Regions from separate parts of the Pseudomonas paraeruginosa genome, predicted to be linked through region 3. Evidence: predicted binding sites of a transcription regulator. Region 3 holds the regulator's gene; each other region holds the start of a gene.
What was found. The regulator FliA, encoded in region 3, starts transcription of late flagellar genes. The targets are predictions, from matches to a motif close to CTAAAGTTTNNNNNNNNNNNGCCGNTAA.
Positions count from the first base shown of each region.

Region 1: the regulator FliA is predicted to act here: its motif matches at 2,555-2,582, upstream of B7D75_RS23870 (methyl-accepting chemotaxis protein).
Region 2: the regulator FliA is predicted to act here: its motif matches at 4,264-4,291, upstream of flgM (flagellar biosynthesis anti-sigma factor FlgM).

Region 1 covers NZ_CP020560.1:5,046,025-5,052,933, forward strand. The annotation lists gene B7D75_RS23855 (nuclear transport factor 2 family protein) at 32-475, shown strand; gene B7D75_RS23860 (NAD-dependent epimerase/dehydratase family protein) at 472-1,497, opposite strand; gene B7D75_RS23865 (M48 family metallopeptidase) at 1,640-2,461, opposite strand; gene B7D75_RS23870 (methyl-accepting chemotaxis protein) at 2,624-4,762, shown strand; gene B7D75_RS23875 (SOS response-associated peptidase) at 4,764-5,378, opposite strand; gene B7D75_RS23880 (MgtC/SapB family protein) at 5,806-6,510, shown strand; gene B7D75_RS23885 (putative signal transducing protein) at 6,523-6,786, opposite strand; gene B7D75_RS23890 (CPXCG motif-containing cysteine-rich protein) at 6,786-6,909, opposite strand, start outside.
Region 2 covers NZ_CP020560.1:1,717,917-1,724,825, reverse strand. The annotation lists gene hsbR (two-component system response regulator HsbR) at 1-896, opposite strand, end outside; gene hsbA (anti-anti sigma factor HsbA) at 898-1,203, opposite strand; gene cheR (protein-glutamate O-methyltransferase CheR) at 1,520-2,344, opposite strand; gene B7D75_RS08275 (chemotaxis protein CheV) at 2,422-3,354, opposite strand; gene flgA (flagellar basal body P-ring formation chaperone FlgA) at 3,486-4,184, shown strand; gene flgM (flagellar biosynthesis anti-sigma factor FlgM) at 4,329-4,652, shown strand; gene B7D75_RS08260 (flagella synthesis protein FlgN) at 4,707-5,177, shown strand; gene flgZ (flagellar brake protein FlgZ) at 5,206-5,997, shown strand; gene B7D75_RS08250 (TIGR04282 family arsenosugar biosynthesis glycosyltransferase) at 6,000-6,611, opposite strand; gene B7D75_RS08245 (MFS transporter) at 6,661-6,909, opposite strand, start outside.
Region 3 covers NZ_CP020560.1:3,722,208-3,729,116, reverse strand. The annotation lists gene flhA (flagellar biosynthesis protein FlhA) at 1-1,958, shown strand, start outside; gene flhF (flagellar biosynthesis protein FlhF) at 2,042-3,331, shown strand; gene fleN (flagellar synthesis regulator FleN) at 3,467-4,309, shown strand; gene fliA (RNA polymerase sigma factor FliA) at 4,306-5,049, shown strand; gene B7D75_RS17605 (chemotaxis response regulator CheY) at 5,152-5,526, shown strand; gene B7D75_RS17600 (protein phosphatase CheZ) at 5,546-6,334, shown strand; gene B7D75_RS17595 (chemotaxis protein CheA) at 6,534-6,909, shown strand, end outside.

The DNA of each region.
Region 1 (6,909 bases), 1.3 Mb from region 3:
CTGCCCGACCACCCGCCCGCGAGAGCCGGAGATGCCCGCACACGACCTGAAACGACTCGCCCGCCATCACATCGAACTGTCCTGGAACAAGGGCCGCATGGCGCTGGTGGAGCAACTGCACAGCAAGGATTTCCTCTACAAGAGTTCGTTCATCGGCCATCCCCTGGATACCGCCGGCTATATCCGCCTTGTGCAGGACATCCGCACGGCCATGCCGGACCTGGAGGTGGTGGTCGAGGACTGCATCGGCGAGGAGCGCAAGGTGTTCACCTGGAGCACCCTGATCGGCACCATCGTCCGGCCGACCCTGGGCTATCCGGCCAGCGACAAGGTGCTGAGCATTTCCGCGATGGGCTTCTGGGTGTTCAACCCGCAGGGCCAGCTGCAGGAACTGTGCACCATGTTCGACATGGAGAGCTTCCGCGCCCAGCTGGGACTGCAGACCCGGCCCTTCGCGGAAAAGGCGCTGCCCTAGGTGTTGAAATAGCCGTTGTCGCGGAACCAGTCGATGGCGCGCAGCAGGGTGTCGTCCAGGGCGGTGGTGGAGAAGAAGCCGAGTTCCTCGCGGGCCTTGCGTCCATCGAGGAACTGCCCTCCGGCCATCACCTCGATAGCGGTCTCGTCGAGCAGCGGCAACTGGCCGCTGACCCGGTAGCGCAGGCGGCCGAGGGTGGCCAGGGCGCGAGCCATGGCCATCGACATCGGCTGCGGTGCCGGCTGGCCGAGCAGTTCGGCGATGCGCCGGGTCAGGTCGGCCATCTCCAGGTTGTGCCCGGTCAGCAGGTAGCGCTCGCCGATGCGCCCGCGCTCCAGGGCCATCAGCAGGCCGCGGCCGGCTTCGGCGGCGTCGATGACATTGCGCTGGCCGGCGACGTAGTGGGTCATCTCGCCATTGCCGATGGCGGTGATCACGCGCCCGGTGGTCGGGCCGATGTCCAGTTCGCCGAGGACCATTCCGGGAATCCCGATCACCACCGGCAGGCCATTGCGCGCCTGCTCCCGGGCCTGCTCGTCGAGCGCCCACTTGCACAGCACGTAGGAACTCTTGCCGCTCGGCAGGCTGTCGTAGAACAGCCCCTCGTGTCCCGGCAGGCCCTGCGGATGGCGCGGCATGGCGTAGGCCGAGCCGACATAGAGGATGCGCGGCACCCGCGCCTGCAGGCAGGCGGCGTAGAACGGATTGGTCTGGCCCAGCGCGCTGGCCACTTCCTCCTGCCAGCGGCGTGGCCGCGACGGATAGTAGCCGGCGCTGAAGATCACTCCGTCGAGGCCGCGCAGCGCGCGCTCCAGGCCGGCGTGATCGAGCATCTCGGCGACCCGGCACTCGGGCTCCAGATAGGCGAGACGCTGGATCTGCGAAGAAGGACGGTGGACCAGCACCAGATCGTGACCGGCGGCCCTGATGGCGCGCGCGGCGTGATGTCCCAGCAGGCCGGTGGCTCCGAGTACGGCGTATTTCACATGAGCTCCAGGGCGTGAGAGTGACTGTTCGTCCACGGGTCCCGCGAGCGGGTCGGCCAGCAGTCTAGGCCGAACACCGGCGAGATACCAAACAGCGGGTTACGGAAATACACATCGCGCGTTTCCGACGGTAAGCCTGTCGGCGCGCCGGCCGCCCCGCGACCGCGCGCGCCTGGCCTCACTTGCCGCGCCTGGCCTGCTGGTAGAGCGGCATCACCTTGGGAATCGCGGCCTGGAGGTTGGCCATCCGCGAGCTGTCGGAGGGGTGGGTGCTGGTGAACTCCGGCTGGCCGGCGCCGCCGCTGGCCTTGCCCATCTTCTGCCAGAGGCTGATCGCCGCTTCCGGGTTGTAGCCGGCGCGGGCGGCCAGTTCGAGGCCGATCAGGTCGGCTTCGTTCTCGTTGGCCCGGCTGTTGGGCAGGGTCATCAGGTATTCGACCCCGGTATTGGCCAGTTGCAGGCTTTCCTGGCCGAGCCCGGCGAGGGCGCCGATCTGGCTCGCCAGCTGTACGCCGTAGGCCTTGGACATGGCTTCGCGGCCATGCTCGCGCAGGGCGTGGGCGATCTCGTGGCCCATCACCGCGGCGATCTCGTCGTCGGTGAGCTTCAGCTTGTCGATCAGGCCGGTGTAGAAAATGATCTTGCCGCCGGGGCCGCAGTTGGCGTTGAGCTCGTCGCTCTTCACCACGTTGACTTCCCAGTTCCAGCCGGTCGCGTCCGGGCGGAAGGCGGCGGTCTGCGGGATCAGCCGCTGGGCGATCGCCTTGACCCGCCGCGCGTCGGCGCTGCTGGTGTCGAGCACGCCGGCGCTCTTCGCCTCGCCGAGGGTCTTCTGGTACGACTGGGCGTACATCTGGTCGACTTCCTGGCTGGACAGCATGCTGAACATGTATTGCTTGCGGTCGACGCCGACGGCGCCGCCACTGGTGGTGTTCACTGCCTGGCAACCGGCGAGCAGCAGCGCGCCGGCGAGGGTGGCGAATCGGAAGGGATGAGCCATGGTCCTTGTTCTCCTCTGAAGGCCGGAGCGCATGGTAGGCCCCGGCTCGCACGGCGGCAACAGCCGCTGGAGCGGAAACCCGGGAGCGCCGATTAAGGATTTTCCGGGCTCCTGCCGATAACCCTCCCTGAGACAATTCCAACAAGGGTCGGAAGTCCCATCATGAAGCTCAAGTCGATCCAGTTTTCTGTCGCCGCCCTCGCCGGCGCCAGCGTTCTAAGCGTCGTCGTGGTGCTGGTGCTGTACGCCCTGTTCGCCGGCGCGCGCACCCAGGAGCTGGTGCAGCAGCGCACCCAGGGCCTGTTGGAAAAGGTCATCAACGAGCGCCTGGTGGCGCTGGCGCGCGCCCAGGTCAGCCAGATCCAGCGCGAGCTGGAATATCCGCTGACAGTGGTGCATGGCCTGGCCAACAGTACCCGCCTGCTCGGCGAGCCGGGCACCGACGGCATGCCGCAGCTGAACGCCAGCCGCGACGAGATTTCCGCGCTGCTGCGCAGCACCGTGCAGAACAATCCCAAGCTGCTCGACACCTTCATGGCCTGGGAGCCGGACGCCTTCGGCAGCGACGCCGCCTTCGCCGGCCAGACCGGCAAGGGCTACGCCCCGGACGGCCGCTACCTGCCCTGGTGGTACCGTGGCGCCGACGGCCAGCCGATCGTCGAGTCGATGGTCGACACCATAGACAGCGAGAAGCTGCTGCCCACCGGCGTGCGCGAGAACGAGTTCTACGCCTGTCCGAAGGAGCGGAAGCGGCCCTGCATCGTCGACCCAGCCCCCTACGAGATGGGCGGCAAGACGGTGATGATGTCGTCGTTCAACGTGCCGATCATGGTCGGCGACCAGTTCCGCGGCGCGGTCGGCGCCGATCTCTCGCTGGCCTTCATCCAGGACCTGCTCAAGCGCGCCGACCAGCAACTCTACGACGGCGCCGGGGAAATGGCGCTGATCGCCAGCAACGGCCGGCTGGTGGCCTATACCCGCGACGACGGCAAGCTCGGCGAGCCGGTGAGCAGCGTTCTCGACAGCAACGAAGTGGATAATCTGAAGAATCTCTCGCTCGACCAGCCGCTCTACGACGTCGACGCCGAACATGGCCACATCGAGCTGTTCCTGCCCTTCACCATCGCCGACACCGGCGTGCGCTGGACCCTGATGCTGCAGATTCCCCAGACCGCGGTGTTCGGCGAACTGCAACAGTTGCAGGCCGACCTGAGCAGCCAGCGCCAGCAGGACATCCTCGGCATGAGCCTGGCCGGCCTGGTGGTGGCGGCCCTCGGCCTGCTGGTGGTATGGCTGGTCGGCTACGGCATCGCCCGGCCGCTGCGCCAGCTGGTCGGCATGCTCGACGACATCGCCCAGGGCGAAGGCGACCTGACCCGCCGCCTGAGCAGCGAGCGCGCCGACGAGCTGGGCTCCATCGCCAATGGCTTCAATACCTTCCTCGGCAAGCTGCAGAACATGATCGGCCAGGTGGTGCAGTCGGTGCAGAAGGTCAGCGACTCCTCGGAACACACCGCCGACATCGCCATCCGCACCAACCAGGGGGTCCAGCAGCAACTGGCGGAAATCGAGCTGGTGGCCACCGCAGTCCACGAGATGACCGCCACCGCCCAGGACGTGGCGCGCAACGCCACCCACGCCGCCGAGGCGGCCAACCACGCCGACCAGGCCGCGCACCAGGGCAAGCAGATCGTCGAGAGCAGCTCGGCGGCGATCCAGGCCCTGGCCGGCGAGATCGGCCGCGCGGTCGGGGTGGTGCAGAACCTGGCCAAGGACAGCGAGAACATCAACGCGATCCTGGTGGCGATCCGCGGCATCGCCGAGCAGACCAACCTGCTCGCCCTCAACGCCGCCATCGAGGCCGCCCGCGCCGGCGAGCAGGGGCGCGGCTTCGCGGTGGTGGCCGACGAGGTGCGCAACCTGGCGCAGAAGACCCAGCAGGCCACGGAAGAGATCCAGAGCATGATCCAGCAATTGCAGCAGGGCACCCGCGACGTGGTGAAGGTCATGCAGGACAGCCAGGACCGTACCGACGACAGCGTGCGTCATGCGCGCCAGGCGGCCGAGGCGCTGGAGTCGATCACCCAGGCGGTGTCGGTGATCAACGACATGAACACCCAGATCGCCAGCGCCGCCGAGGAGCAGAGCGCGGTCGCCGAGGACATCAACCGCAACGTCAGCAACATCGGCCAGGTCGCCAACCAGGTCGCCGGCGGCGCCGACGAGGCATCCCAGGCCAGCGCCGAGCTGACCCGGCTGGCCGAGCAGCAGCGGCGGCTGGTGAATCAGTTCAAGGTGTAGCTCAGGCCGGGGTCAGGCACTCCGGCCCGTCGGCTTCCGGCTGGTTGACGAAGCCGGCCAGGGCCACGCTGCGCAGGTTCGCTTGCGGCTTGGCGAGCAGGCTGATCAGCGCCGGCAGCGGCGTGTCCGGGGCCAGCCAGGTGTCCTGTTCGGCCTCGTCGAGCAGCAGCGGCCGGCGGAACTCGGCGGCCGCCTGGGACACCTGGGCCACGCTGAGCCAGGTCTGTCCCTGCACCGGATAGGCTTCCCAGATCCCGGCGAAGAACAGCAGGCGCTCGCCGGTGGAGACCCAGTAGGGGCGCTTGCGCACCCCGCGCCATTCATAGAAACCGTTGGCCGGCAGCAGGCAACGGCGTCGCAGGAACGCCTCGCGGAACATCGGCTGCTCGGCAAGGGTTTCCGCCCGCGCGTGGCTGGGCGTTCGCGACAGGTCGGTGAGCCAGGCCGGGGTCAGCCCCCAGCGCGCCAGGTCGGCGCGGCGCGCGCCGCCCTCCGCGCGAACCATCAGCACCTGGTTCGCCGGAGAAATGTTCCACTGCGCCCGCCAGTCCGCCGGGAACCCCGGCAGCGCCGCCAGCGCGGGATTCCAGCGGAACAGCGCGTAACGACCACTCATGCTTGCCACCGCCTGGTGAAGGAAAGCCGCACAGTGTAACCCGAAGCGCCGCGCCGGCCTTGCCGAACGAAAGCTGAATGAAACCCAATCTTCACTTGACGCGCCTATCCTCCGGGCTTAACGTCCCCGCCCGCATTCCGCAACCCACACAGGAGTCCTGCATTGGACAACAGCCCCAGTCGATTGCGACAGGTCCCTCCGGCGAGCTAGTCCAGCAGAACCCTCTGCCACTGCTCGCCGGACATGGCGGACAGTGGCGATCCGCATCCCGCACGGGATGACGCATCCCCATTTTCCCATCGTGACCCTTCCCTTCGCGCCGCCGCGCCGGGAAGCCACGCACCTGCGCAATCCATCGCCCTTTTGACCGCGCGCGCCGACGGCTCGCGCCAGCCCCGGCCGTCGGCCGGCAACGAGGTGGAACATGATGGATTGGAAAGTATTTCTCCTGCGCGTCGCGGTCGCGCTGGTCCTGGGCGCCCTGATCGGCGCCGAACGCCAGCTGCGCCAGCGCCTCACCGGCCTGCGCACCAACGCGCTGGTCAGCACCGGCGCCTGCCTGTTCGTGCTGATGACCCAGGGCGTGCCCGGCCTGGCCGGCGACGCCTCGCGGATCGCCGCCTACGTGGTCTCCGGGATCGGTTTCCTCGGCGGCGGCGTGATCATGCGCGACGGCCTCAACGTGCGCGGCCTGAACACCGCCGCCACCCTCTGGTGCACCGCCGCCATCGGCGTGCTGTGCAGCATGGGCCTGCTGCTGGAGGCCAGCCTCGGCAGCCTGGTGGTGCTCTGCGCCAACATCCTGCTGCGCGATATCGCCCAGCGCCTGAATCGCCAGGACGTGGTGCCGGCCAGCGAAGCCGAGCAGCGCTACGAGGTACAGATCGTCTGCCGCGCCGAGGACGAGATCCAGGTCCGCAGCCTGATGCTGCACAGCCTGGGCAGCAGCGGCCTGCGCCTGCAATCGCTGCACAGCGAGGACCTGGACAACCCGGCCAAGCTGGAAGTCCGCGCCGAACTGCTCGGCACCCCGGAAGCCCCGGCGCAGCTGGAACGCCTGGTCAGCCGGGTAAGCCTGGAGAAGGGCGTCAGCTCGGTGCGCTGGCAGGTCTTCGAACTGGCGGCCGACTGAGCGGCCGCCGCCTCAGCACAACAGGCTGCCGGGGCCACAGGGCTCCGGCGGCTCCTCGGCCAGCGGGGCAGCAGCGTTGTAGGCGAGGATCAGCTCCCGCGCCCGCTCCGTCTGCTCGTCGGCCACCAGCAGCGCCAGCAGCCCGCCGGGAGGCAGTTCGCCGATGGCGCCGACCAGGTGGCGGCCGCTGACATGGGCGGCGATCCCTTCGCTGGCGAGCATTCCCACCAGCATCTCGGCCTCCAGCAGGTCGGCCGGTTCGTATACGCGCTGCATCAGTCGTCCTCCCGGTGAACCTCGAGTGACCAGTCCTGCCCATCGGTGCGCAGGTCGAACAGGATCGGCCGGCAGCACACCGGGCAGTCCTCGTAGTACTGCTGGTCGCCGGCGCTCAGGTCG
Region 2 (6,909 bases), 2.0 Mb from region 3:
AGGTGGCGGGACACCAGGGCGACCCGCTCGCCGCCGGCGGCACGCACCAGGTAGCCGTCCGGCAGGCCGCCGTTCCAGACCTCCACCAGTTCGCGCTGAAAGCTCAGGTTGAGCAGCGTGGCGCAGCAGAACACGCCGACCGGCAGGATGCGTTTCAGCTTGGCGTTCATCTCGCGGAGGATGTCGGCCATCGGGTAGCCCTTGGCGGTCATCCCATAGAACACCTCGGCCAGCGGCATCGCGCCGATCGCCGCCGGCAGGCCGTGGCCGGTGAAATCGCCGAGCAGCACGTGCATGCCGCCGGACGGCTTGTAGGCAGCCAGCAGCAGGTCGCCGTTGAACAACGCCAGCGGCGATTGCAGGTAGCGCACGTTGCTCGCATTCAGGCAGCCGGAGTGGGCGACCTTGTCGAACACCGCCTTGGCCACCCGCTGCTCGTTGAGCAGGTGCTCGTTGTGCCGGGCGATCAGGTCGCGCTGCTCCAGTACCGTGCGCTGCAGCAGGTGCAGGCGGCCCATGGCGTTGATCTTGGCTTCGAGGATCACCCGGTTGTAGGGCTTGGAGAGGAAGTCGTCGCCGCCGGCCTCCAGGCTCTGCACCAGTGCCTCGGTCTCGCTGAGGGAGGTGAGGAAGATGATCGGCACCAGTTCCTCGCCGGCCTGCTGCTTGATCCGCCGCGCCGCCTCGAAACCGTCCATCACCGGCATCATCACGTCCATCAGGACCAGTTGCGGGCGCTCGGCCTCGAACAGCGCCACCGCCTCCAGGCCATTGCCGGCGGTCAGCACGCGATGTCCCTGGCGGCTGACGATGGTCGACAGCAGCAAGCGATCGGCCGCGTTATCCTCGGCGATGAGAATCGTCAGGCTCTCGATCCGCGCCGCCGCAGGGTTCATCTCAGGTGATCTTGAACAGCTGCTCGAAGTTGGAAATGGCGAGGATCTTGCGCACTTCCGGGCTGCAGTTGGCCAGGCTGATCTGCGCGCTTTCGCCGCCGGCGTGGTCGCGCAACAGCAGGAGCATGCCCAGTGCCGAGCTGTCCAGGTAGGTGGCGTTGCGCAGATCGACGACATAGCGCCGCGGGGTGATCGCGACCCGCTCGTAGGCGTCGCGGAAGTCCTGATGGGCCCCGAAGTCGAAGCGTCCCTGGATCTGGATGGTCAGCTCTTGGCCGTCGGCCGAGGGCAGCGCAGTGATGGCCATGAAACTCTCCTGGTAGGCGTGTCGAATCGGGGAACGCTCGAATCATGTAAGCAGTTCCCCGGCAAAGCGGCAACTTGCCAGGCTTTCCAACTATCAGAAATATCTGTCAATACAAGCACATCGCGCTGCCCTAGACTGCCCCGCTCCGAGCAAGCCGTCCTGTGCTGAGCGGGCTGCGACGGCGCCGCCGCGCGCGGCACTCGGAGCCAGGGCAGTGGGCGAATGCTTCCGACCCACCTGCCCGTCCCAAGCGGACCCGCGCCGAATTGTCAGGTCACCCCCGCGCAGTTCGGCGCGGGCCCGCTTTCCTCAGGTTCTACTTGGCCCGATAGATGATGCCCGGATTGCACTGCACCATCTGGTAGTGGTCGGGCAGGTTGTTCAGCGCCTCGGAGGCGCCGAGGAACAGGTAGCCACCCGGTTTCAGCGTGCCGTGGATGCGCAGCAGGATGTCGCGCTTCACCTCGGCGGAGAAATAGATCAGCACGTTGCGGCAGAACACCATGTCGAACTTGCCGAGGCTGGCGTAGCTGTCCAGCAGGTTCAGGGCGCGGAACTCGATGCGGCTGCGGATCGCCGGCTTGACCGCCCAGCGCCCCGGCCCCCTGGCGTCGAAATAGCGCTGCAGACGCTCCGGCGACAGGCCGCGCCCCATGGCCAGGCTGTCGTACTCGCCGGCCTTGGCGGCGGTAAGCATCGAGCCGGACAGGTCGGTGGCGACGATCTGCACCCCCGCCTTCAGTTGCCCCAGATTGGTCTTCTCGAACTCGTCGATGGCCATCGACAGCGAGTAGGGCTCCTGGCCGGAGGAACAGGCCGCCGACCAGATCCGCAGACGCTGCCCGCCGTTGGCCTTGATCAGTTCGGGAAGAACCCGCTGCTTGAGCACCTCGAACGGATAGGTATCGCGAAACCACAGGGTCTCGTTGGTGGTCATGGCGTCCACCACCATCTCGCGCAAGCCGCCACGCTGGGTCTGGATGCGTTGCACCAGTTCCCCCAGGCTCTTGATGCCCTGTTGCTCCATCAGTTTGTTCAGCCGGCTCGAGACCAGGTACTGCTTGTTGCTGCCCAGCACAATGCCGCAGGTCTTCTCGAGGAAGACCCTGAACAACTCGAAATCCGCATTAGCTGCCGACACGCATAAGCCTCTTCGCCCTGGGCGACCGGAACGCAGCCGGTCGCCCGTATTCACATTTGTCGTAGGGAGCCGATCGCTCAGCCCTCGTCCACTGCCTTGACCCGCTCCACCACCCGCGCCGCCAGGTCGTCCGGACGGAACTTGGCGAGGAAGTCGTCCGCACCGACCTTCTTCACCATCGCCTGGTTGAAGACCCCGGACAACGAAGTATGCAAGAGAATGTGCAGTTTCTGCAGGCGGGGATCGCTACGGATTTCCGCCGTCAGGGTATAGCCGTCCATTTCCGGCATCTCGATGTCGGAGATCAGCATCAGCAACTCGTCTTCCGGGCGTCGTCCTTCGGCGAGCATGTTCTGCAGGTACTCCAGGGCCTGGCGCCCGTCGTTCAGCGCGGTTATTTCCACGCCGACCGCCTCCAGGCAACGGATCACCTGCTTGCGCGCCACCGACGAATCGTCCACCACCAGCACCCGCTTGGTCACCGCGCGACTCTGGGTCTCGGCGTCGATCACGCCGTGGGAGACTTCCTCGGACGTCGGGGCGACCTCTGCGAGCACCTTCTCCACGTCGATGATTTCCACCAGTTGCTTGTCCACCCGGGTCACCGCGGTCAGGTAGTGCTCGCGGCCGGCGCCCTTGGGTGGCGGATGGATCTCTTCCCAGTTCATGTTGACGATGCGCTCCACCGAGCGTACCAGGAAGCCCTGCACCTTGGTGTTGTACTCGGTGATGATCGCGAAGCTGTTGGTCAGGTCCTGCAACCCGCGGCGGCCGGTGGCCAGCGCCAGGTCGAGGATCGGAATGGTGCCTCCGCGGATGTTCGCCACCCCGCGCACCACCGGACTGGACTTGGGCATCACTGTCAGGCGCGGGCACTGCAACACCTCTTTCACCTTGAACACGTTTATGCCGTAGAGCTGATTGCCGTCCAGGCGGAACAGAAGCAGCTCCAGACGGTTCTGTCCGACCAACTGCGTGCGCTGGTTGACTGAATCCAAAACACCGGCCATTGGCGCTCCCCTCAGACGATCGTGACGGACTCCGGCACGACCATTGCTTGACCCGTTGCATGAAACAGGCAACGACAGTTTTTCGACGAATGATGGCACGTAGCCATGTCTCTTTACGATTTGTACCCGTTTTGCTCGGGCTCGGCTACCTGTGCGCGCCGAATCACGGCCAGGCCCAGGGTTTTACCGCTCCCGAAGTGCTTATCGGCTCCACCCAGGGGTTTCTTGAGTTCAAGGTAGAAGAATATCTGCAGAATAGCGGACTCGACGCGCGCTACGAGGTTCAGGTCAACCGGGTCGACCCGCGCCTGCGCCTCGCCGAGTGCGACAGGGACTTGACGCTCAGCCAGGAAAGTCCGGCACAGCCGGTTGGCCGGGTGACGGTGCGGGTCCGCTGCGAAGGCGGTTCGCCCTGGACCATCTTCATGCCGGCCCAGGTGAAGCTGTTCCGCCAGGTGGTCGTCGCGGTGCAGCCGCTCAAGCGCGAGCACGTGCTGGACGACGCCGACATCGCCCTGGTCGAGCGCGACGTCGGCCTGCTGACCCAGGGCTACCTGACCGATCCGGCCCGCGTCGTCGGGCAGAAACTGCGGCGGCCGGTGATCAACGACCAGGTGCTGGCGCCGGCGTTCCTCGAGCAAGCCGAGGCCGTGCGCAAGGGCGATCAGGTGGTGATCCTCGCGCGTACCGCCACCATCAATGTGAAGATGCCCGGCGAAGCGCTGGCCGATGGTGCGCCGGGGCAGCAGATCCGCGTGCGCAACCTGCGCTCGCAGCGGGTGATCAAGGCCCGCGTGCTGGAGCCCGGCACGGTCGAGGTGAATATGTAGAGGGAAAGCCGTGGCCGGTAGCGCTGGCGCTACCCCTGCGGGTTTCTCTAAACTGGGAAACGACGCACGAAAATAAGTCCTAAAGTTTTTCAAGCCTTCGCCGAAAAGCTAGGCAAGCGTCCAATACCTTCGAGGTTTACAACCATGGTCATCGACTTCAACCGGCTGAATCCCGGCACCACGCCAGCCACCACCGGCCGTACCGGCAACACCGCCGCCGGCCGTCCCGACGCCGCTGGCGCCGACAAGGCAGGCCAGTCCGCGAGTCCCGCGAAGCAGAGCGGCGAGTCGGTGCAGATCAGCGAAACCGCCCAGAACATGCAGAAAGTCACGGACAAGCTGCAGACCCTGCCGGTGGTCGACAACGAGAAGGTTGCCCGGATCAAGCAAGCGATCGCCGATGGCACCTATCAGGTCGACAGCGAGCGCGTTGCCAGCAAGCTGCTCGACTTCGAATCCCAGCGCTGAACTCGAAGGAAGCGCTGGGGGCCATTGGACGCCGAATGAACTCCCGAGCCCGAGATGCCAGACTCCCCTACCCTGCTTGACCTGTTCGCCGAGGATATCGGCCATGCCAGCCAGCTCCTGAAGCTGGTCGATGAAGAATTCCAGGCCCTGGAACAACGCGACCTGGCGGCCCTGCAACAGCTTCTCGGCGCCAAGCAGCCGCTGATGCAGCAGCTGGAACGCAACGGCCGGGCGCGCGCGGAGATCCTCCACACCGCCGGCGTTTCCCTCGACCGCGAAGGCCTGGCCCGCTACGCCCGCGAGCACGCCGACGGCGCCGAGCTGCTGGCCCGGGGTGACGAGCTGGGCGAACTGCTGGAGCGCTGCCAGCAGGCCAACCTGCGCAATGGCCGGATCATCCGCGCCAACCAGGCCTCCGCCGGCAGCCTGCTGAACATTCTCCGCGGCCAGGACGCTCCCGGCCTCTACGACAGTCGCGGCAGTACCGCCTCGAGCGCCAGGCAACGTCCGCTCAGCCAGGCCTGACGACCACCAGCGCAAGCATCAAGGCACAATGCTATCATTGAGGCATTCGTGCCCCAGGAGAGCATTGAAGGTGCCCAACCCGTTCGCCGAAGAAGCGGGGCCGCAACCCCCGAAGGTGCTCAAGGCACCGGTGGAAATCCAGGCCAGCCTGCGCCTGCTGCAGGACGGCCGCGACTCGCTGCTGATCACCTTTCATGAGCGCAACCAGCGCTTCCAGAGCTTCCTGGTGGATATCGACCGTGATCGCGGCCTGCTCGCCCTGGACGAACTGGTCCCCAATACCGGCGAACGTTTCCTGCAGAATGGCGAGGCTTTTCGCGTCGAGGCCTTCCATGAAGGCGTGCGCATCGCCTGGGATTGCGAGCGTCCCGTGCAGTTCGGCGAACACGACGGGGTTCCCTGCTACTGGGCCACCCTTCCCGCCGAGGTGCATTATCACCAGCGGCGCAACGCCTATCGCGCCGGCATCAAGCAGAGCCAGCCGATCATCGCGGAAATCGCCGGGGAAAAACTCCGCGTGCCGCTCACCGGGCAGTTGCTGGACATCTCCGCCACTGGCGCCAAGCTGCGCTTCGCCGGCAATGTCGCCGAACGCCTGCATCCCGGAGAGATCTACGAGGCGTTCAGCGCCCAGCTACCGCAGGGCGCGATCGGCAGCGCGATCGAACTGCGCCATGTGCGCTTCGACGAAAAGCTCGACGCGACCTTCGCCGGCGTGCGCTTCAGCGAGATGAGCGGGCCCGCCCAGCGCCAGGTGGACCGTTTCGTCTACCAGTTGCAGCGCGAAGCGCGGCGCTTCGAGAAGGACGCGCTTTTCTAGGCTCACAGGACCACGCCCAGCGCCGCCAGGCGCGGCAGGTCCTCGGGACGGTCGACGTCCCATAGCGCCGGCAACAGGTGATGCTCCCAGCCCAGCTGCCGGAGGCGCTCGCAGGTCAGCGCCAGCAGGCGCTCGCCGCCCCAGGGCATCGACTCGAACAGCAGGGGGTCGACCCGGGTCAGGCCGAGCAACGCATAGCCGCCCCGCTCCACCGGCCCGAGCACCGCCTGGCGCCCCTCCAGGGCGGCGCAGGCCGCCTCCAGGTAGGCGCCGTCCAGCTCCGGGCAATCGTGGCGGATCAGCAGCACCGCTTCGCTTTCCGCCAGGCCCAGCGCCGCGATCCGCCGCATGCGTTCACCGGGATCGCCGGCCGGCTGGCTCATCAGGCTCCAGCCGAGCGCGACGGCCAGCGCCTGGAGATCGCTGTCCAGGTCCTCGTCGAACCACAGGATACGCGCGCTGAAGCCGCGATCGGGGAGGCGCAGGGCGCGCTCGAGCAGGACCCGTTGCAGCCGCCAGGCGCTTTCCTCGCCGATGGCCTGGGCGATTCTCGGCCGCCGCTGTCCGGGCGGCAGGTTGCGGACCATCAGGTGAAGGGAAAGCGTCGGACTCATCGCAACCTCTCCAGCAAACAGGTCGTTCCTCGCAACGGACGGCGCGGGCTCAACTGCGCGCCGCGGCCTCCTCGGCGGGCGCCGCGCTGTCCTCGTCGACCATCTGCTCCTGCACGGCCTGCTCGTCGACCCGCGGGTCCAGTGCCGCGACCAGCGGCGAGCTGGTCATGTTGTCCGGAGTCGGCACGTGGTGCAGCGGCGCGTCGTCGACCCGGTGCAGGCCGCTGACCTTCTCCGGATGCACCCGCCAGACCAGGATCAGGGCGCAGGCGCTGACGAACGCATATAGCATGTTAGC
Region 3 (6,909 bases):
TCGTGGTCCTGCTGGTCTGCGTGTACGCCCTGCGGCCGCTGGACTTCGCCGTGTTCCCGACCATCCTGCTGGTGGCGACCCTGCTGCGCCTGGCGCTGAACGTCGCCTCGACCCGCGTGGTGCTGCTCCACGGCCACGACGGCCACGGCGCCGCGGGCAAGGTGATCCAGGCCTTCGGCGAGGTGGTGATCGGCGGCAACTACGTGGTCGGCGTGGTGGTCTTCGCGATCCTGATGATCATCAACTTCGTGGTGGTGACCAAGGGCGCCGGGCGGATTTCCGAAGTCAGCGCGCGTTTCACCCTGGATGCCATGCCCGGCAAGCAGATGGCCATCGATGCCGACCTCAACGCCGGCCTGATCGAGCAGGAGGAAGCCAAGAAGCGCCGTAGCGAGGTGGCCCAGGAGGCCGACTTCTACGGTTCGATGGACGGCGCCAGCAAATTCGTCCGCGGCGACGCCATCGCCGGCCTGCTGATCCTCTTCATCAACCTGATCGGTGGCATCGCCATCGGCATGATCCAGCACTCGATGTCCTTCGGCGACGCCGGCAAGGTCTACGCCCTGCTGACCATCGGCGACGGCCTGGTGGCGCAACTGCCGTCGCTGCTGCTGTCGACCGCCGCGGCGATCATGGTGACCCGGGTGTCCAGCTCCGAGGACATGGGCCAGCAGGTCAACCGGCAGATGTTCGCCTCGCCCAAGGCGCTGGCGATCTCCGCGGCGATCCTGATCGCCATGGGCGTCGTCCCCGGCATGCCGCACGTCTCCTTCATCGGTCTCGGCGCCCTGGCCGGCGGCGCCGCGTACTGGATCTGGCACCGCCAGAACAAGGCCAGGCAGGCCGCCGAGCAGGAGGTCCAGCGCCAGCAGGAGCTGCTGCCGGCGCAGCGCGCCCAGGAGGTCAAGGAACTGGGTTGGGACGACGTCACCCCGGTGGACATGGTCGGCCTGGAGGTCGGCTACCGGCTGATCCCGCTGGTCGACCGCAACCAGGGCGGGCAACTGCTGGCGCGGATCAAGGGCGTACGCAAGAAGCTGTCCCAGGAGCTGGGCTTCCTGATGCCCTCGGTGCATATCCGCGACAACCTCGACCTGCTGCCCAACGCCTACCGCCTGACCCTGATGGGCGTCAGCGTGGCCGAAGCGGAGATCTATCCGGATCGCGAGCTGGCGATCAACCCCGGGCAGGTGTTCGGCAGCCTCAACGGCATCGCCGGCAAGGACCCGGCCTTCGGCCTGGAGGCGGTATGGATCGAGCCCGGCCAGCGCGACCAGGCGCAGTCGCTGGGCTACACCGTGGTGGACGCCAGCACCGTGGTCGCCACCCACCTGAACCAGGTGCTGCACAAGCACGCCCACGAGCTGCTCGGCCATGAGGAAGTGCAACAGCTCCTGCAACTGCTCGCCCGCAGTTCGCCGAAGCTGGCGGAGGAGCTGGTGCCGGGGCTGATTTCCCTGTCCACCCTGCTCAAGGTCCTGCAGGCACTGCTTCAGGAGCAGGTGCCGGTGCGCGACATCCGGACCATCGCCGAGGCCATCGCCAACGTCGCTCCGCGGAGTCAAGATCCCGGCGCGATGGTCGCGGCGGTACGCGTCGCGTTGTCCCGCGCCATCGTGCAAAGCATTGTCGGGCTTGAGCCGGAGCTGCCCGTGATCACGCTCGAGCCGAGGTTGGAACAGATCTTGCTGAACAGCATGCAGAAGGCCGGGCAAGGCTCCGAGGACGGCATGTTGCTGGAGCCGGGGATGGCCGAGAAGCTGCAACGCTCGCTGATCGAGAGCGCGCAACGCCAGGAGATGCTCGGCAAGCCGGCGATCCTGCTGGTTGCCGGGCCGATCCGTTCGATGATGTCGCGCTTCGCGCGAATGGCGGTGCCCAGCATGCATGTGCTGGCCTACCAGGAAATCCCGGACAACAAGCAGGTCACCATCGTCGCGACGGTGGGACAGAACTGAACGAGGGCTGCGCCGGCTCCAGGGCCGGCACACCGGGCAACCAGAGGTTGCCGGCAAGACTACTGAACTGAGGGGTTCGGGCAATGCAAGTCAAACGCTTCTTCGCCGCCGATATGCGTCAGGCCATGAAACTGGTCCGCGACGAACTGGGTCCGGACGCCGCGATCCTCGGCAACCGCCGGGTCGCCGGCGGCATCGAGCTGACCGCGGCGCTGGATTACCAGGCCCCGCCGGCGCCGAGCAAGCCCAATCCGGCGCTGGAAGTGGAACTGCGCAAGACCCAGGCGCGGATCGCCGAGGCACGCGCCGAATTGACGGCCCGGCCGGCGGAAAGCCAGCGCAAGGATCGTCAATTGTTCGCCGAGCAGAAGCCGGCGCGGCCGACCCTCGCCGAGTCCATGGCGGCGCCGCAGGCCAAGGCCGCGGCGGGCGGACAGACCCTGGAGGCGATGCGCTTCGAGCTGAACGGCCTGCGCGAACTGATCGAGGTGCAGCTGGGTTCGATCGCCTGGGGCCAGTTGCAGCATCAGCGCCCGCAGCAGGCCAATCTTTGGCGCCGCCTGCAACGCATGGGCCTGCCGGCGGAGCTGAGCAAGCCGCTGCTGGAGCGAGTCGCCGCGGTGGGCGATACCCGCCAGGCCTGGCGCATGCTCCTGGCACACCTGTCGCGCGCCGTGCCGACGCCGGACCAGGACCCGCTCGACGCCGGTGGCGTGCTGGCCCTGGTCGGCCCGGCCGGTGCCGGCAAGACCACCACACTGGCGAAGATGGCCGCGCGCTACGTCCTCAAGTACGGCGCGCAGAGTCTGGCGCTGGTGAGCATGGACAGCTACCGGATCGGCGCCCAGGAGCAGATCAAGACCCTCGGGCGGATCCTCAACGTGCCGGTGACCCTGGTCGACCCCGGCCAGTCGCTGATCCAGGCCCTGGCGCCGCTGGCGCGCAAGCGCATGCTGCTGATCGACACCGCCGGCCTGCCGGCCAGCGATCCGGCCCTGCGCATGCAGCTCGAGGCCCTGGCGTCGCCGAGCCTGAACGTGAAGAATTACCTGGTGATGGCCACCACCAGCCAGAGCCAGGTGCTCAGGTCGGCCTACCAGACCTATCGGCACTGCGGGCTGGCGGGCTGCATCATGACTAAGCTGGACGAGGCGGGCAGCCTCGGTGAATCGATGGCGCTGGCTATCGCCCAGCGACTCCCGGTAGCCTATCTGGCGGACGGGCCGCGGATTCCGGACGATCTGCAGGTGGCGCGCAGCCACCAGCTGGTCAGCCGGGCGGTCAGCCTGCAGGCGCCGGAAGAACCCAGCGAGGACGCCATGGCCGAGATGTTCGCCGGGCTCTATCAGCAACCGGCGCGGCGTGTCGGCTGAGATCGGTGAGTGCCGCGCGTGGCGCGGGTGACGGAAGCGAAGGTGGCTTCCGCCGGGCCGGGACCGATGGTGCATCGGCCCCGCCAATACCGGAAGACCCTGGAAGGGTTTCCCGGGAAGACGACAACACAAGGTATGAAGCAGATGGGTAGCATGCATCCCGTACAGGTGATCGCAGTAACTGGCGGCAAGGGCGGCGTCGGCAAGACCAATGTGTCGGTGAACCTGGCACTGGCTCTGGCCGATCTCGGTCGTCGCGTCATGCTGCTGGATGCCGACCTCGGCCTGGCCAACGTCGACGTCCTGCTGGGGCTCACGCCCAAGCGCACCCTCGCCGACGTGATCGAAGGACGCTGCGAGCTGCGCGACGTCCTCCTGCTCGGTCCCGGCGGCGTGCGTATCGTTCCCGCGGCCTCCGGCACGCAGAGCATGGTGCATCTCTCGCCCATGCAGCACGCCGGCCTGATCCAGGCGTTCAGCGATATCAGCGACAACCTCGACGTGCTGGTGGTGGACACCGCCGCCGGGATCGGCGATTCGGTGGTCAGCTTCGTCCGCGCGGCGCAGGAGGTGCTGCTGGTGGTCTGCGACGAGCCGACCTCGATCACCGATGCCTACGCCCTGATCAAGCTGCTCAACCGCGACCACGGCATGACCCGCTTCCGGGTCCTGGCGAACATGGCCCACAGTCCGCAGGAAGGGCGCAACCTGTTCGCCAAACTGACCAAGGTCACGGACCGTTTCCTCGACGTCGCACTACAGTATGTAGGTGTCATCCCCTACGACGAGTCGGTACGCAAGGCCGTGCAGAAACAGCGAGCCGTATACGAGGCATTCCCCCGCTCGAAGGCGTCACTGGCCTTCAAGGCGGTCGCGCAGAAGGTCGACAGCTGGCCGCTGCCGGCCAACCCGCGCGGGCACCTGGAGTTCTTCGTCGAACGACTGGTCCAACATCCCGCGACAGGCTCGGCCGTATGACAGCGGCCTCTGGAGTGCGTATGTACAGCAAGGCGCAAGCGCAGAACTCCCAGGAGCAACTGATCCAGCGTTACGCACCACTGGTCAAGCGCATCGCCTACCACCTGCTCGGCCGCCTGCCGGCCAGCGTGCAGGTGGAGGACCTCATGCAGGCCGGCATGATCGGCCTGCTCGAGGCAGCGAAGAAATACGATGCCGGCAAGGGCGCCAGCTTCGAGACCTATGCCGGCATCCGCATCCGCGGCGCCATGCTCGACGAAGTCCGCAAGGGCGACTGGGCGCCGCGCTCGGTGCACCGCAACACCCGCATGGTGACCGACGCGATCCGCGCGATCGAGGCGAGAACCGGCCGCGACGCTAAAGATCACGAGGTTGCTGCCGAACTCCAATTGAGCCTCGAAGATTACTACGGCATCCTCAGCGACACGCAGGGCAGCCGCCTGTACAGCTTCGACGACCTGTTGCAGGACGGCGAACATGGATTGCCCGAAGATACCAGCCTCAGTCACAACGAGCCGATCCACGGCCTGCTCGACGAACGTTTCCAGGCGGCCCTGGCGGATGCCATCGCCAAGCTGCCGGAACGCGAGCGCCTGGTCCTGGCGTTGTATTACGACGAGGAGCTCAATCTCAAGGAGATCGGCGAGGTGCTGGGCGTCAGCGAATCGCGGGTCAGCCAGTTGCACAGCCAGTGCGCCGCGCGGTTGCGCGCGCGCCTGGCGGATTGGCGGTCGGCCTGAAGCGGCCTCGACCGCGGCTTGTAAACGTTAACGCAAAAGAATGTATGGCGCGTCCCGCTGGGACGCGTCCTGGTCTGTACGGAGGTCTACTTGGACAAGAACATGAAAATTCTCATCGTGGACGACTTTTCCACGATGAGACGCATCATCAAGAACCTCTTGCGGGACTTGGGCTTCACCAATACCGCCGAGGCCGACGACGGCACCACGGCGCTGCCGATGCTGCACAGCGGCAACTTCGATTTCCTCGTCACCGACTGGAACATGCCGGGCATGACCGGCATCGACCTGCTTCGCGCGGTGCGCGCCGACGAGCGCCTCAAGCACCTGCCGGTACTCATGGTCACCGCCGAGGCCAAGCGCGACCAGATCATCGAAGCGGCCCAGGCCGGGGTCAACGGCTATGTGGTCAAACCCTTCACCGCCCAGGTCCTGAAGGAAAAGATCGAGAAGATTTTCGAGCGGGTCAACGGCTGAAGCCGGCCAAGAGGGTGTCATGGTGCTTGGTAACGATTCCACGGGCGATGAATTCGAATCGACCCTGAAAAAACACGCGCGCGAACTGGTGGACTGCCTCGAACGGGGACATTTCCAGCAGGCGGTGCAACTGATCCAGGAGCTCAGCCAGGCCAGGGACCGCGGTCTGTACCAGGAAGTGGGCAAGCTGACCCGCGAACTGCACAACGCCATCGTCGATTTCCAGATCGACCCGCATTCCCCGCACGCGCAGGAAATGTCGCAGATCGCCGACGCCACCGATCGTCTTTCCTACGTGGTGGAGATGACCGAGAAGGCCGCCAACCGGACCATGGACCTCGTGGAGCAGAGCGCCCCGCTGGTCAACCAGATGGGTGACGATGCACGGGCACTGCAGCAGGACTGGCAACGCTTCATGCGCCGGGAAATCGACGCCGACGGTTTCCGCGAGCTGGCCAAGCGCATCGATCAGTTCCTCGTGCGTAGCGGCGAGCACGCCGGGCAGTTGTCTTCCCAGCTCAACGACATCCTGCTGGCTCAGGATTACCAGGACCTGACCGGCCAGGTGATCAAGCGCGTCACCAAGCTGGTCACCGAGGTCGAGAGCAACCTGGTGAAGCTGGTCTGGATGGCCGGGCAGGTGGACCGCTACGCCGGCATCGAGCACGACCACGTGAGCATGCGCCACCAGGCCGCGCTGGAGCGCTCGGCCAAGGGCGAAGGGCCGCAGGTCGCCGCGAGCAAGCGCGAAGACGTGGTGTCCGGGCAGGACGACGTGGACGATCTGCTGTCCAGCCTGGGTTTCTGACCCGCCCGGCTCAAGACTGCGGCGTAGCTGCCGTTAAGTATGCATTGAACGCTGGCGTCGACGGGACGCCGGCACAGCCTTCGTCATGCCGGTGATCCCGGCGCGGACGAAGGTCGGTCCGCAAGGCGCGGACCGGTATTTCCGGCAGGACCGCGGTCTTGCCGACCCTTTCGAGTAACACGTCTCTGGGAGCAGCCGAATGAGCTTCGACGCCGATGAAGAAATCCTCCAGGACTTCCTGGTTGAGGCCGGCGAGATTCTCGAGCAATTGTCCGAACAACTGGTCGAGCTGGAGAGCCGGCCGGACGACATGGACCTGCTCAATGCCATTTTCCGCGGGTTCCATACGGTCAAGGGCGGTGCCGGCTTCCTCCAGCTGAACGCGCTGGTGGAATGCTGCCACATCGCGGAAAACGTCTTCGACATCCTGCGCAAGGGCGAGCGGCGCGTCAGCTCCGAACTGATGGACGTGGTGCTGCAGGCGCTGGACACGGTCAACGCGATGTTCGACCAGGTGCGCGAGCAGTCCGAGCCGACTCCCGCCACCCCCGAACTGCTGGCGGCGCTGGCGCGCC